3 regions of the Escherichia sp. HH091_1A genome follow, and region 2 is predicted to be linked to each of the others. Evidence: riboswitches for the same ligand, from Rfam matches in the RefSeq annotation. Region 2 holds a riboswitch; each other region holds the start of a gene.
The links. Region 2 has a riboswitch for thiamine pyrophosphate ahead of thiM (hydroxyethylthiazole kinase). Riboswitches for the same ligand answer to the same signal wherever they lie in the genome.

Region 1: linked by a shared signal. The riboswitch ahead of thiC (phosphomethylpyrimidine synthase ThiC) and the one ahead of thiM (hydroxyethylthiazole kinase) in region 2 are both predicted to bind thiamine pyrophosphate.
Region 3: linked by a shared signal. The riboswitch ahead of thiB (thiamine ABC transporter substrate binding subunit) and the one ahead of thiM (hydroxyethylthiazole kinase) in region 2 are both predicted to bind thiamine pyrophosphate.

What each region holds. Positions count from the first base shown of each region.
Region 1 covers NZ_AP025747.1:4,891,934-4,896,439, reverse strand. The annotation lists gene nfi (deoxyribonuclease V) at 1-259, opposite strand, end outside; gene hemE (uroporphyrinogen decarboxylase) at 269-1,333, opposite strand; gene nudC (NAD(+) diphosphatase) at 1,373-2,146, opposite strand; gene rsd (sigma D regulator) at 2,241-2,717, shown strand; TPP riboswitch at 2,769-2,869, shown strand; gene thiC (phosphomethylpyrimidine synthase ThiC) at 2,950-4,506, shown strand, end outside.
Region 2 covers NZ_AP025747.1:2,671,681-2,676,186, forward strand. The annotation lists gene QUF14_RS13625 (glycoside hydrolase family 25 protein) at 1-589, opposite strand, end outside; gene thiD (bifunctional hydroxymethylpyrimidine kinase/phosphomethylpyrimidine kinase) at 657-1,457, opposite strand; gene thiM (hydroxyethylthiazole kinase) at 1,454-2,242, opposite strand; TPP riboswitch at 2,277-2,373, opposite strand; gene rcnR (Ni(II)/Co(II)-binding transcriptional repressor RcnR) at 2,465-2,737, opposite strand; gene rcnA (nickel/cobalt efflux protein RcnA) at 2,858-3,679, shown strand; gene rcnB (Ni(II)/Co(II) efflux transporter accessory subunit RcnB) at 3,884-4,222, shown strand; gene QUF14_RS13655 (putative fimbrial-like adhesin protein) at 4,304-4,506, opposite strand, start outside.
Region 3 covers NZ_AP025747.1:80,385-84,890, reverse strand. The annotation lists gene sgrR (DNA-binding transcriptional regulator SgrR) at 1-1,542, shown strand, start outside; TPP riboswitch at 1,576-1,675, shown strand; gene thiB (thiamine ABC transporter substrate binding subunit) at 1,706-2,689, shown strand; gene thiP (thiamine/thiamine pyrophosphate ABC transporter permease ThiP) at 2,665-4,275, shown strand; gene thiQ (thiamine ABC transporter ATP-binding protein ThiQ) at 4,259-4,506, shown strand, end outside.

The sequences.
Region 1 (4,506 bases), 2.2 Mb from region 2:
GCAGCGCAGGATATTCGCGGAAGGAGAGAAAACCTGGAATGTAAGGCATGGTAGTGGCGATGCGGGCCACTTTATACTCCACCAGCTCAAGCGAGGGGTATTTCAACAGCACCATCGCCGCTCGCGTCACTTCTCCGCCCTGCTCAAACCCGACATCGGCTCCGGCGATCAGATCCGGCGGATCTTTACCAAGTCGATCCTCACGGATCACAGAAGAAGCCAGTTCGATTTGTTGAGCGCGTAATGACGCGAGATCCATAATCACTCCTTAGCGGTGATATTGTTCAGACAAACGATGCACAGCCTCCACAAACACGCCAGCATGTTCTGGCGGCACATCCTGATGAATACCGTGACCAAGGTTAAAGACATGACCTTCGCCGTGACCGAAACCTGCAAGTATAGTCGCGACTTCTTCTTCAATGCGGGCAGGTGGCGCGTATAGCATCGACGGATCCATATTACCCTGCAGCGCGACTTTATTGCCCACGCGGCGGCGCGCATCGGCGATATCCGTTGTCCAGTCGAGGCCCAGCGCATCGCAACCCGTTTCCACCATAGCTTCCAGCCACTGTCCACCGCCTTTGGTAAACAGGGTGACCGGTACACGGCGACCGTCGTTTTCACGCAGTAAACCATCAACTATTTTATGCATGTAATAGAGCGAAAACTGTTGATAATCGCGCCCGGTGAGCACGCCGCCCCAGGTATCGAAGATCATCACGGCCTGAGCACCAGCTTTAATTTGCGCATTCAGATACAAAGTGACGCTTTTCGCCAGTTTATCGAGCAGAGCGTGCAGCGCCTGTGGATCGGCATACATCATCTTTTTGATCACGGTGAACGCTTTGCTGCTGCCACCTTCCACCATATAGGTCGCCAGCGTCCACGGGCTGCCGGAAAAACCAATCAGCGGCACTTCGCCTTTCAGTTCGCGGCGAATAGTACGCACCGCGTTCATCACATAACCCAGCTCATCTTCCGGGTCCGGAATTGGCAGTTTATCAACGTCAGCTTTGCAGGTGACTGGCGAGGTAAAACGCGGACCTTCTCCGGCTTCAAAATAGAGCCCTAACCCCATCGCGTCCGGCACGGTGAGGATATCGGAAAAGAGGATCGCCGCATCCAGCGGATAGCGACGCAGCGGTTGCAAAGTCACTTCGCACGCCAGCTCTGCATTTTTGCACAGCGACATAAAATCGCCCGCCTGGGCGCGCGTGACTTTATATTCCGGTAGATAGCGACCCGCCTGGCGCATCATCCATACTGGAGTGACATCAACGGGCTGGCGCAGCAGCGCCCGCAGATAACGATCGTTTTTGAGTTCGGTCATTTTGGCTGTTCCTTAGTGCGTCAGGCGGTCAGTGTATCATCACTCATACTCTGCCCGACACATCGCCACCGTATCTTCTATCAGACGGCGCGCCACGGTGCCGGGCGGCGGAAGTAACGGTAAATCATCGTAGCGATACCAGTTCGCCTCGAGCAGCTCTTTCGGATCAATCACGATGTCGCCGCTGTCATATTCCGCCATAAATGCGGTCATCAGCGACTGGGGAAACGGCCACGGCTGGGAAGTCACGTACCGCAAGTTTTTAACTTTAATTCCGCTCTCTTCCATCACTTCCCGCGCGACCGCCTGCTCGAGGGTTTCGCCCACTTCGACGAATCCGGCAAGTACCGTATGGACACCGTTACGATGGCGGGTATGCTGGGCGAGGAGGATCGAATCATCGCGACGGATGGCAACAATAATGCAGGGGGCGATTTGCGGGTAGTAACGCTCACGGCAATGGCTGCACAGCATCGCCCATTCGGTTTTGCTTGGATACATTTCATGCCCGCAGTAACCACAGTATTTATGCGATCGGTAAAACTCCGCCAGTTGCACGCCACGTCCGGCCAGTTGAAACAGCCCAACATCGAGATCAATGACCTGACGTACCGACCCCATATCGTGACGCCGCTGCTGTTGTACTAACCAAACAGGTTCCCCCTGCCATTCGCCGATTTGTAGTGCGCGCTGACCCACAAGATCGAAATTTGCCGCTTCGCCATATGGCAATTCTCCCTTCGGCAACCATAATTTTTGTTCATGGCTGACGACCCACCAGCCGTGATCTAATTTTTCAATTATACGATCCATAGCTCTTGCACTACCTTTGCATCACTGGCATGTTTAACATGGTTTTTACATTTCTCACTGAGCAGTTTTTGAATACAAACTTGCGGAGTCAATCATGCTTAACCAGCTCGATAACCTGACGGAGCGCGTCAGAGGAAGTAACAAACTGGTTGATCGCTGGCTACATGTACGTAAGCATCTGCTCGTGGCTTACTACAATCTGGTTGGCATTAAGCCTGGCAAAGAATCGTACATGAGGCTAAACGAAAAAGCCCTTGATGATTTTTGTCAGAGCCTGGTCGATTACTTGTCTGCCGGACATTTCAGTATTTATGAGCGCATTCTTCATAAACTGGAAGGCAATGGGCAACTCGCACGCGCCGCGAAGATTTGGCCACAACTCGAAGCCAATACCCAACAGATTATGGATTACTACGATTCCAGCCTGGAAACCGCTATCGATCATGATAATTACCTTGAGTTTCAACAGGTTTTATCTGACATCGGCGAGGCCCTGGAAGCGCGCTTTGTGCTGGAAGATAAGCTGATTCTGCTGGTGCTTGACGCCGCCCGCGTCAAACATCCTGCTTGAGTTCTGCGCTGTTAACGCGTAATTTACATTCAACGCCCCGTTTGCGGGGCTAATTTCTTGTCGGAGTGCCTTAACTGGCTGAGACCGTTTATTCGGGATCCGCGGAACCTGATCAGGCTAATACCTGCGAAGGGAACAAGAGTTAATCTGCTATCGCATCGCCTTTGCGGCGATCGTCTCTTGCTTCATCCGTCGTCTGACAAGCCACGTCCTTAACTTTTTGGAATGAGCTATGTCTGCAACAAAACTGACCCGCCGCGAACAACGCGCCCAGGCCCAACATTTTATCGACACCCTGGAAGGCACCGCCTTTCCGAACTCAAAACGCATTTACATCACTGGCACACAACCCGGCGTGCGCGTGCCGATGCGTGAGATCCAGCTTAGCCCGACGCTAATCGGCGGTAGCAAAGAACAGCCGCAGTACGAAGAAAACGAAGCGATTCCGGTCTACGACACCTCCGGTCCGTATGGCGATCCACAGATCGCCATTAACGTGCAGCAAGGACTGGCAAAACTGCGCCAGCCGTGGATCGATGCGCGCGGCGATACCGAAGAACTTACCGTGCGCAGTTCCGATTACACTAAAGCGCGACTAGCAGATGATGGCCTCGACGAGCTACGTTTTAGCGGCGTATTAACCCCAAAGCGCGCCAAAGCAGGACGCCGCGTCACCCAACTGCACTACGCCCGCCGGGGCATCATCACGCCCGAAATGGAATTCATCGCCATTCGCGAGAATATGGGTCGCGAGCGCATACGTAGCGAAGTTTTGCGCCACCAGCATCCGGGAATGAGCTTTGGCGCACGTCTGCCGGAAAATATCACTGCGGAATTTGTCCGTGATGAAGTTGCTGCCGGACGTGCGATTATCCCGGCCAACATTAATCATCCGGAATCGGAGCCAATGATTATTGGCCGTAACTTCCTGGTAAAAGTTAACGCCAATATCGGCAACTCGGCGGTCACCTCTTCCATCGAAGAAGAAGTGGAAAAGCTGGTATGGTCTACGCGCTGGGGGGCGGATACAGTGATGGATCTTTCCACCGGTCGCTATATTCACGAAACTCGCGAATGGATTTTGCGTAACAGCCCGGTACCGATTGGTACAGTGCCGATCTACCAGGCGCTGGAGAAGGTTAATGGGATCGCTGAAGATCTTACCTGGGAAGCGTTCCGCGACACGCTGCTGGAACAAGCCGAGCAAGGTGTGGATTACTTCACTATCCATGCGGGCGTACTGCTGCGCTATGTGCCGATGACCGCGAAACGCCTGACTGGTATCGTCTCTCGCGGCGGTTCGATTATGGCGAAATGGTGCCTCTCCCATCATCAGGAAAATTTCCTCTATCAACACTTCCGCGAAATTTGTGAAATCTGTGCCGCTTATGACGTTTCGTTGTCGCTGGGCGACGGCCTGCGCCCTGGTTCTATACAGGACGCCAACGATGAAGCGCAGTTTGCCGAGCTACATACGCTGGGCGAACTGACCAAAATCGCCTGGGAATATGACGTGCAGGTGATGATTGAAGGTCCAGGCCACGTGCCGATGCAGATGATCCGCCGCAATATGACCGAGGAGTTAGAGCACTGCCACGAAGCACCGTTCTATACCCTCGGGCCGCTAACTACTGATATTGCGCCGGGTTATGACCACTTCACATCGGGGATTGGCGCGGCGATGATTGGCTGGTTTGGCTGCGCGATGCTCTGTTACGTAACGCCAAAAGAGCATCTGGGTCTGCCTAATAAAGAAGATGTTAAGCAGGGGCTTATCACCTATAAGATT
Region 2 (4,506 bases):
CTGCATAAATAATCGGCTTTTTTCCTGTGCTTTTTTCGACCATTTTTAGCCACTGACTTACCCGCTTGCGTAATTCCTTCGCCGATAATTTTCCGCGCTCTTCTACGTCCAGCACAGCTGGGAGATCACCGTGGGCAAAATCCACCGTTTGCAGAAATAATCGCGCCTGAACTGAAGCGGATACCGACGGGGAAAAATAATGATACGCCCCACGCAACAGGCCATTTTGACGACTGTGACGCCAGTTACGCGAAAAATACGGGTCCACCAGCTTTTCGCCTTCCGTCGCCTTGATAAAGGCAAATTGCAAGCGAATACCGTTATCGCGCATTTTTGCCACCCGCTGCCAGTCGATCCGTGCCTGCCAGCGCGAAACATCTATTCCGTGAATGGTGTAACTGGCAGGAATACGAATAGAAAAAGATTTGACCGGGCGGTAACCATAAAAGTGAATATAGTCTTTGATCTGAACTGCTGTGGAATAGAAAAAATTAACCGTCTGGCTGGGATAAATCGCCACGATGGAAATTAGCCCAAGGGCACAACGTAAGGCGGTAAATCTTTTACGACTGGCAATCCATAGCTGCATTGGCTTCATCCCTGCATTTTCAGCACAAGCAGGCTGAAAAAAATCCAAAGCAGCTATATTACGGTGTTTACCACCAGGCGTGGAAGTGGTGAACCGGACCAATTCCGTGCCCCACTTCCAGCGTGTCGGCCTGCGCTAACGCAGCAGAAAGCCAGCTTTTTGCCTCCTGGACGGTGTCAGCCCAGTTTGTATGGCGCGGGCGTAGTGCAGCCAACGCCGCAGAGAGCGTACAACCAGTACCGTGGGTGTTTTGGGTCATAATGCGCGGTGCAGTAAACCGTTGTTCCCCCTCTCGGGTAAACAGCCAGTCCGGGCTTTGCTCATCATCCAGATGACCGCCTTTCATCAGCACTGCGCCACAGCCCATCGCTAACAGCGCTCGTCCTTGTTCCAGCATTTCCTGTTCGTTGCGCGCGTGTGGCGCGTCGAGCAAGGCGGCTGCTTCGGGCAAGTTTGGCGTTATTAATGAAACCTGTGGCAATAATCGACTGCGTAGCGTGGCAACTGCCGAAGGTGAAAGCAGCGGGTCGCCGCTTTTTGCCAGCATAACGGTGTCGAGTACCACGTTTTGGATCTGATAACGTTGCAACCGTTCTGCCACCGCTTCAACAATATCGGTTTCCGCCAACATACCGATTTTAGTGGTGTCGATTCGCACATCACTGAACACCGAATCGAGCTGGGCGGCGACAAAATCAGGCTCAATGCGATACACCGACTGTACGCCACGGGTATTTTGCGCCACCAGTGCAGTAATCACTGAGCAACCATAAGCGCCAAGTGCCGAGAAGGTTTTAAGATCGGCCTGAATCCCCGCACCACCACTCGGATCAGTACCGGCAATCGTCAGAGCGTTAATTCGTTTCACGCCTGCACCTCCTGCGTCAATTGCCAGAGCGCATCAAGAAAATGGGGAACAAAACTGCCTGGCCCCTCGCTACTGGCGACTGCGCGTTCTCCGGCTTGTTTCATCCAGTGACAGGCAGATGCGATATTTTCCAGCATATCGCCTGGTAATGCACAACAGGCAGCGACAACTGCCGATAATGCACAGCCAGTTCCTACCACTTTGGTCATTAACGGATTGCCGCCGTGAATGCCAACGGTGCGACGACCATCGGTAATATAATCCACCTCGCCAGTGACCACGACGATTGCGCCAGTTTCCCGTGCCAGTGTTTGTGCAGCAGGTATCGCGTTAGCCGCGGCGTCAGTGGTGTCCACTCCCCGTCCACCATTAGCAACGCCAGCTAATGCCATGATTTCCGAAGCATTACCACGTATCGCTGCCGGTTTAAAAGATAAAAGTTCATGACAAAAACGGCGACGATAATCGAGTGCGCCAACCGCGACCGGATCAAGCGTCCAGGGGGTTTGAGAGTGTGTTGCCTGTTCAACGGCAGCACGCATTGCCTGTGCGCGTGGCTGCGTCAGCGTGCCGACGTTAATTAGCAAGGCACTGGCGATAGCCGCAAATTGACTGGCCTCTTCTGCTTCGATAACCATCGCTGGCGATGCACCGAGCACCAGTAAAGTATTGGCAGTAAAGGTTTGCACCACATCATTGGTCATGCAATGCACAAGAGGAGAGTGTTGGTAAAAGAGGTTTAACGCGTGCGCTGATTGCGCGGAACTCAGCAGGTCGACTTGCATAGTTTGCTCCTGCCATAACGTGAAGAAGCAATAACCTGGTGGTCTGTGACTTCCCTACGCTGGCATTATCCAGATCAGGTGATACGGGTATTTCTCAGCCTTCACGCAGAAGGGCACCCCGAGTCGTTTGGTTGCGATGATGAATCGCAGAGATGGATGGTAATGTCCCGCGCACACGTTGTAAACGAGGAAAAACGGCGGGATTACAATAACGTTGTGAAATTATTTGATATATGAATCCAGCACCTTCAGAACGACATCCAGATCTTCTTCACGTTTTAGCTCATCCCCCTGGTGAACGATGTGTTCCGTCAGATGACCTTTAATCACTTCGCGCATCAGGCCGTTTACCGCGCCACGGATAGCAGCAATCTGTTGTAGAACAGCTGCGCATTCGTGCGGCTCGTCGAGCATTTTCTTGAGAGCCACGACCTGACCCTGAATCTTACTGGCACGCGCTTTCAGTTTCTGTTTATCACGGATTGTATGAGACATGGCAACACCTGGTTAACAAGAACATGAAAAATCATAGCACTATTATTCTACTGAGGGGTAGTATCAGGTACTAGGGGGGAGTAGAATCGGATTGCCGAATTAATACTAAGAATTATTATCATGACCGAATTTACCACTCTTCTTCAGCAAGGAAATGCCTGGTTCTTCATCCCCAGCGCCATCTTACTTGGTGCGCTTCATGGCCTGGAACCAGGGCACTCAAAAACGATGATGGCGGCGTTTATCATCGCCATCAAAGGCACCATTAAACAGGCGGTGATGCTCGGACTGGCAGCAACCATTTCGCATACCGCGGTGGTCTGGTTGATTGCCTTTGGCGGGATGGTGATCAGCAAACGTTTTACTGCACAATCGGCGGAACCGTGGCTCCAGTTGATTTCCGCGGTGATCATTATTGGCACCGCGTTCTGGATGTTCTGGCGTACCTGGCGCGGCGAACGCAACTGGCTGGAGAATATGCACGGGCATGATCATGAGTATCATCACGATCACGAAGATCACCACGACCATGGACATCATCACCATCACGAACATGGGGAGTATCAGGATGCTCATGCACGAGCCCATGCCAATGACATTAAACGACGCTTCGATGGTAGAGAGGTCACCAACTGGCAAATTTTGTTATTTGGCTTAACCGGTGGCCTTATCCCCTGCCCGGCAGCAATTACCGTGCTGTTGATTTGCATTCAGTTGAAAGCCCTGACACTGGGCGCAACACTGGTCGTCAGTTTCAGCATTGGCCTGGCGTTAACGCTAGTCACCGTAGGCGTTGGCGCAGCAATCAGCGTTCAGCAGGTCGCAAAACGCTGGAGCGGATTTAACACTCTCGCTAAACGTGCCCCTTATTTTTCCAGTCTGTTGATTGGCTTAGTTGGGGTGTATATGGGCGTGCATGGCTTTATGGGCATTATGCGATAGGCTGCATGTTATCTTCAGCCCAGGATGATTCTTAAATCAGCTATTTCCGCTGGCTCTCTGCTCGCTAAGGATGCTTTTAGGGCATCCTTTCATTTACACTTTTTACGAAATCATGGGATCACTAACAAAATATCGCTTGTCAGTTATATTGTATGGCAGGAAAGATATCCGACTGATATTACAGATCCCCAAAGTGGAGAGTTTATGACCATTAAAAATAAGATGTTGCTGGGTGTGCTTTTGCTGGTTACCAGTGCCGCCTGGGCCGCACCAGCCACCGCGGGTTCGACCAATACCTCGGGAATTTCTAAGTATGAGTTAAGCAGTTTCATTGCTGACTTTAAGCATTTCAAACCAGGCGATACCGTCCCAGAGATGTACCGCACCGATGAGTACAACATTAAGCAGTGGCAGTTACGTAACCTGCCCGCGCCTGATGCCGGGACGCACTGGACCTATATGGGTGGCGCGTACGTGTTGATCAGCGACACCGACGGTAAAATCATTAAAGCCTACGATGGTGAGATTTTTTATCATCGCTAAAAAAAGCCCCCTCATCATGAGGGGGAAATGCAGACACCTTGTTATTTTTTATTATTAGCCACTTGCTCGTCTTGCTTGTTATTAGTCGTATTTCACGTTGATTAATGCGGTTGCCTCCAGTGCGCCAGATTTAATTTTATTTGTATCGTAGACGTAGTAACTGGCAGTTATCGGAATTGAAACCGTTGTATCTGTAAGTTTTGACTTTGCCGCAATTTCTTTTAAATTTGTGTATTCTTTACTGCTGTTAGTGATATTTAAAAGTGTGACTGGAGAACCATTAC
Region 3 (4,506 bases), 2.6 Mb from region 2:
CATATGCGCACCCTGCTCAATACCATGCAGGATCGCGGCTGGCTGACGTGGGAAGCGGAGGTCGGGCGCGGTAAACGCTCACGTTTAACATTCCTCTATACCGGGCTGGCGCTTCAGCAACAGCGGGCGGAAGACTTACTGGAGCAGGATCGTATCGATCAGTTGGTGCAACTGGTTGGCGACAAAGCGGCTGTGCGGCAAATGCTGGTTTCTCATCTGGGGCGTACCTTCCGTCAGGGGCGGCACATCCTGCGCGTGCTCTACTATCGTCCGTTGCGCAATCTGCTGCCCGGCAGTGCATTGCGCCGTTCCGAAACCCATATCGCCCGGCAAATCTTCAGTTCGCTAACGCGCATAAATGAGGAAAATGGGGAACTGGAAGCAGACATCGCCCACCACTGGCAGCAAATATCACCGCTTCACTGGCGCTTCTTTTTGCGTCCAGGAGTCCATTTTCATCATGGTCGTGAACTGGAAATGGACGATGTGATCGCCTCTTTAAAACGAATCAATACGCTGCCGCTCTATTCGCATATTGCGGACATTGTGTCGCCGACGCCCTGGACGCTGGATATCCATCTCACGCAACCGGACCGCTGGTTACCGTTACTGCTGGGGCAAGTTCCGGCGATGATCCTGCCACGAGAATGGGAAACCCTCAGTAACTTTGCCAGCCATCCCATCGGCACCGGTCCGTATGCGGTGATCCGCAACAGCACCAATCAACTGAAAATTCAGGCATTCGATGACTTCTTCGGTTACCGGGCATTAATCGACGAAGTTAACGTCTGGGTTCTGCCGGAAATTGCCGACGAGCCAGCCGGAGGGCTGATGCTAAAAGGGCCGCAAGGCGAGGAAAAAGAGATTGAAAGTCGGCTGGAGGAAGGTTGCTACTATTTACTGTTCGACAGCCGCACCCACCGTGGGGCGAATCAGCAAGTCAGGGACTGGGTAAGTTATGTGCTTTCTCCAACTAATCTGGTCTATTTCGCCGAGGAACAATACCAGCAACTCTGGTTTCCGGCTTATGGACTGCTCCCCCGCTGGCATCATGCCCACCCGGCGCAGTGCGAAAAACCTGCCGGGCTGGAAAGCCTCACCCTGACCTTTTATCAGGATCATATTGAGCATCGGGTGATTGCCAGGATCATGCAGCAGATTCTGGCAAGTCATCAGGTCACACTTGAAATTAAAGAGATCAGCTATGATCAGTGGCACGAAGGAGAGATCGAGAGCGATATCTGGCTTAACAGCGCCAACTTTACGCTGCCGCTGGATTTTTCGCTGTTCGCACATTTGTGCGAAGTGCCGCTGCTACAATACTGTATTCCGATCGACTGGCAAGCCGACGCCGCCCGCTGGCGCAATGGCGAAATGAACCTGGCGAACTGGTGCCAGCAACTGGTCGCCAGTAAAGCAATGGTGCCACTTATCCACCACTGGCTGATCATTCAGGGGCAACGCAGTATGCGCGGTCTGCGTATGAACACCCTTGGCTGGTTCGATTTTAAATCCGCGTGGTTTGCGCCGCCGGATCCATGATTGCTGGTTGATAACAAAATCACTACACTAACGCCGTTCTCAACGGGGTGCCACGCTGCCGCGTGCGCTGAGAAAATACCCGTCGAACCTGATCCGGATAACGCCGGCGAAGGGATTTGAGGCTCCTTCTCAAGTCCTTTGCCACTCTTCTTTGAGGTGCAAAGTGTTAAATAAATATCTTCCCCTGCTGTTGCTCTGTACAGCACCAGCTTTCGCTAAACCCGTTCTGACTGTTTATACCTACGACTCCTTCGCCGCCGACTGGGGGCCAGGTCCGGTGGTGAAAAAAGCCTTTGAAGCCGACTGTAATTGCGAACTGAAACTGGTGGCGCTGGAAGATGGCGTTTCGCTTCTCAACCGTCTGCGGATGGAAGGCAAAAACAGTAAAGCCGATGTGGTGCTGGGGCTGGATAACAATCTGTTAGATGCCGCCAGCAAAACCGGGCTGTTTGCTAAAAGCGGTGTGGCAGCGGATGCCGTTAACGTTCCCGGCGGCTGGAATAATGACACTTTCGTCCCGTTTGATTACGGCTATTTCGCCTTCGTCTATGACAAGAACAAACTGAAAAATCCGCCGCAAAGCCTGAAAGAATTGGTTGAAAGCGATCAAAACTGGCGGGTGATTTATCAGGATCCGCGCACCAGCACGCCGGGGCTGGGTCTGCTGTTGTGGATGCAAAAAGTCTATGGCGATGACGCCCCACAAGCCTGGCAGAAACTGGCGAAGAAAACGGTCACGGTCACCAAAGGCTGGAGCGAAGCCTACGGCCTGTTTTTAAAAGGCGAAAGCGATCTGGTACTGAGTTACACCACTTCTCCGGCTTATCACATTCTCGAAGAGAAGAAAGATAACTACGCCGCCGCGAACTTCAGCGAAGGTCACTATTTGCAAGTGGAAGTCGCCGCCCGCACCGCTGCCAGTAAACAGCCGGAGCTGGCGCAAAAATTCCTCCAGTTTATGGTTTCTCCGGCTTTTCAGAATGCGATCCCAACCGGCAACTGGATGTATCCGGTGGCAAACGTCACGCTGCCTGCCGGTTTTGAAAAATTGACCAAACCGGCAACCACGCTGGAGTTCACGCCAGCCGAGGTGGCGGCACAACGTCAGGCATGGATTAGCGAATGGCAACGCGCCGTCAGCCGTTAATTCCCGGCTGGTTAATTCCAGGCGTAAGCGCCGCTACGCTTGTGGTGGCGGTTGCACTGGCGGCATTTCTCGCCCTGTGGTGGAACGCGCCGCAGGGTGACTGGATGGCAATCTGGCAGGACAGCTACCTGTGGCATGTGGTGCGCTTCTCCTTCTGGCAGGCGTTTCTCTCGGCGCTGCTCTCTGTCGTACCCGCGATATTCCTCGCCCGCGCGCTCTATCGCAGGCGCTTTCCGGGTCGGCTGGCGCTGTTGCGTCTGTGCGCAATGACCTTGATCCTCCCGGTGCTGGTTGCTGTTTTCGGCATTCTTAGCGTCTATGGTCGCCAGGGCTGGCTGGCATCACTCTGCCAATCGCTCGGTCTGGAGTGGACCTTTTCGCCCTACGGCCTGCAAGGTATTTTGCTGGCGCACGTATTTTTTAATCTGCCGATGGCGAGCCGCTTATTACTCCAGGCACTGGAAAACATTCCCGGCGAACAACGTCAGCTTGCCGCCCAGCTTGGGATGCGCGGCTGGCATTTTTTCCGCTTCGTCGAATGGCCGTGGTTACGGCGTCAAATCCCGCCGGTTGCCGCGCTTATCTTTATGCTCTGTTTCGCCAGCTTCGCCACCGTGCTATCGCTGGGCGGCGGTCCGCAGGCGACCACTATCGAGCTGGCAATCTATCAGGCGCTGAGTTACGACTACGATCCCGCCCGCGCGGCGATGCTGGCGCTGATCCAGATGGTGTGTTGCCTTGGGCTGGTGCTGTTGAGTCAGCGACTAAGTAAGGCCATTGCGCCCGGCACCACGCTGCTGCAAGGCTGGCGCGACCCGGACGATCGTCTGCATAGCCGCATTTGCGACACGGTGTTAATTGTGCTGGCGCTGTTGCTGTTGCTGCCACCGTTACTGGCGGTGATTGTCGATGGGGTAAATCGCCAGTTGCCGGAAGTGCTGGCGCAGCCGGTGCTGTGGCAGGCGCTGTGGACCTCGTTGCGTATTGCGCTGGCGGCAGGCGTATTATGCGTGGTGCTGACCATGATGCTGCTATGGAGCAGTCGCGAATTGCGGGCACGGCAAAAAATGCTGGCGGGTCAGGCGCTGGAGATGAGCGGAATGCTGATCCTCGCCATGCCGGGGATTGTGCTGGCAACGGGCTTCTTTTTACTGCTCAACAACACCATCGGCCTGCCACAATCTGCTTACGGCATCGTGATTTTCACCAATGCGTTAATGGCCATCCCTTATGCGCTGAAAGTGCTGGAAAACCCGATGCGCGATATCACTGCCCGCTATAGCATGCTTTGTCAGTCGCTGGGCATTGAAGGCTGGTCGCGCTTAAAAGTGGTGGAGCTGCGCGCCCTGAAACGTCCGCTGGCGCAGGCGCTGGCCTTTGCGTGTGTGCTGTCGATTGGTGATTTTGGCGTGGTGGCGTTGTTCGGTAACGATGATTTCCGCACCCTGCCGTTTTATCTCTACCAGCAAATTGGCTCCTATCGCAGCCAGGACGGCGCGGTGACCGCGTTAATTCTGCTGCTACTCTGTTTTCTGCTGTTTACTGTGATTGAAAAACTACCGGGGCGAAATGTTAAAACTGACTGATATCACCTGGCTTTATCACCATTTGCCGATGCGTTTTAGCTTAACGGTGGAACGCGGCGAGCAGGTGGCGATCCTCGGGCCAAGCGGCGCGGGTAAAAGTACCCTGCTGAATTTGATCGCCGGTTTTCTGACGCCAGCCAGCGGTTCGCTGACTATCGATGGTATTGATCACACCACTACGCCGCCGTCACGCCGTCCGGTATCGATGCTGTTTCAGGAGAACAACCTGTT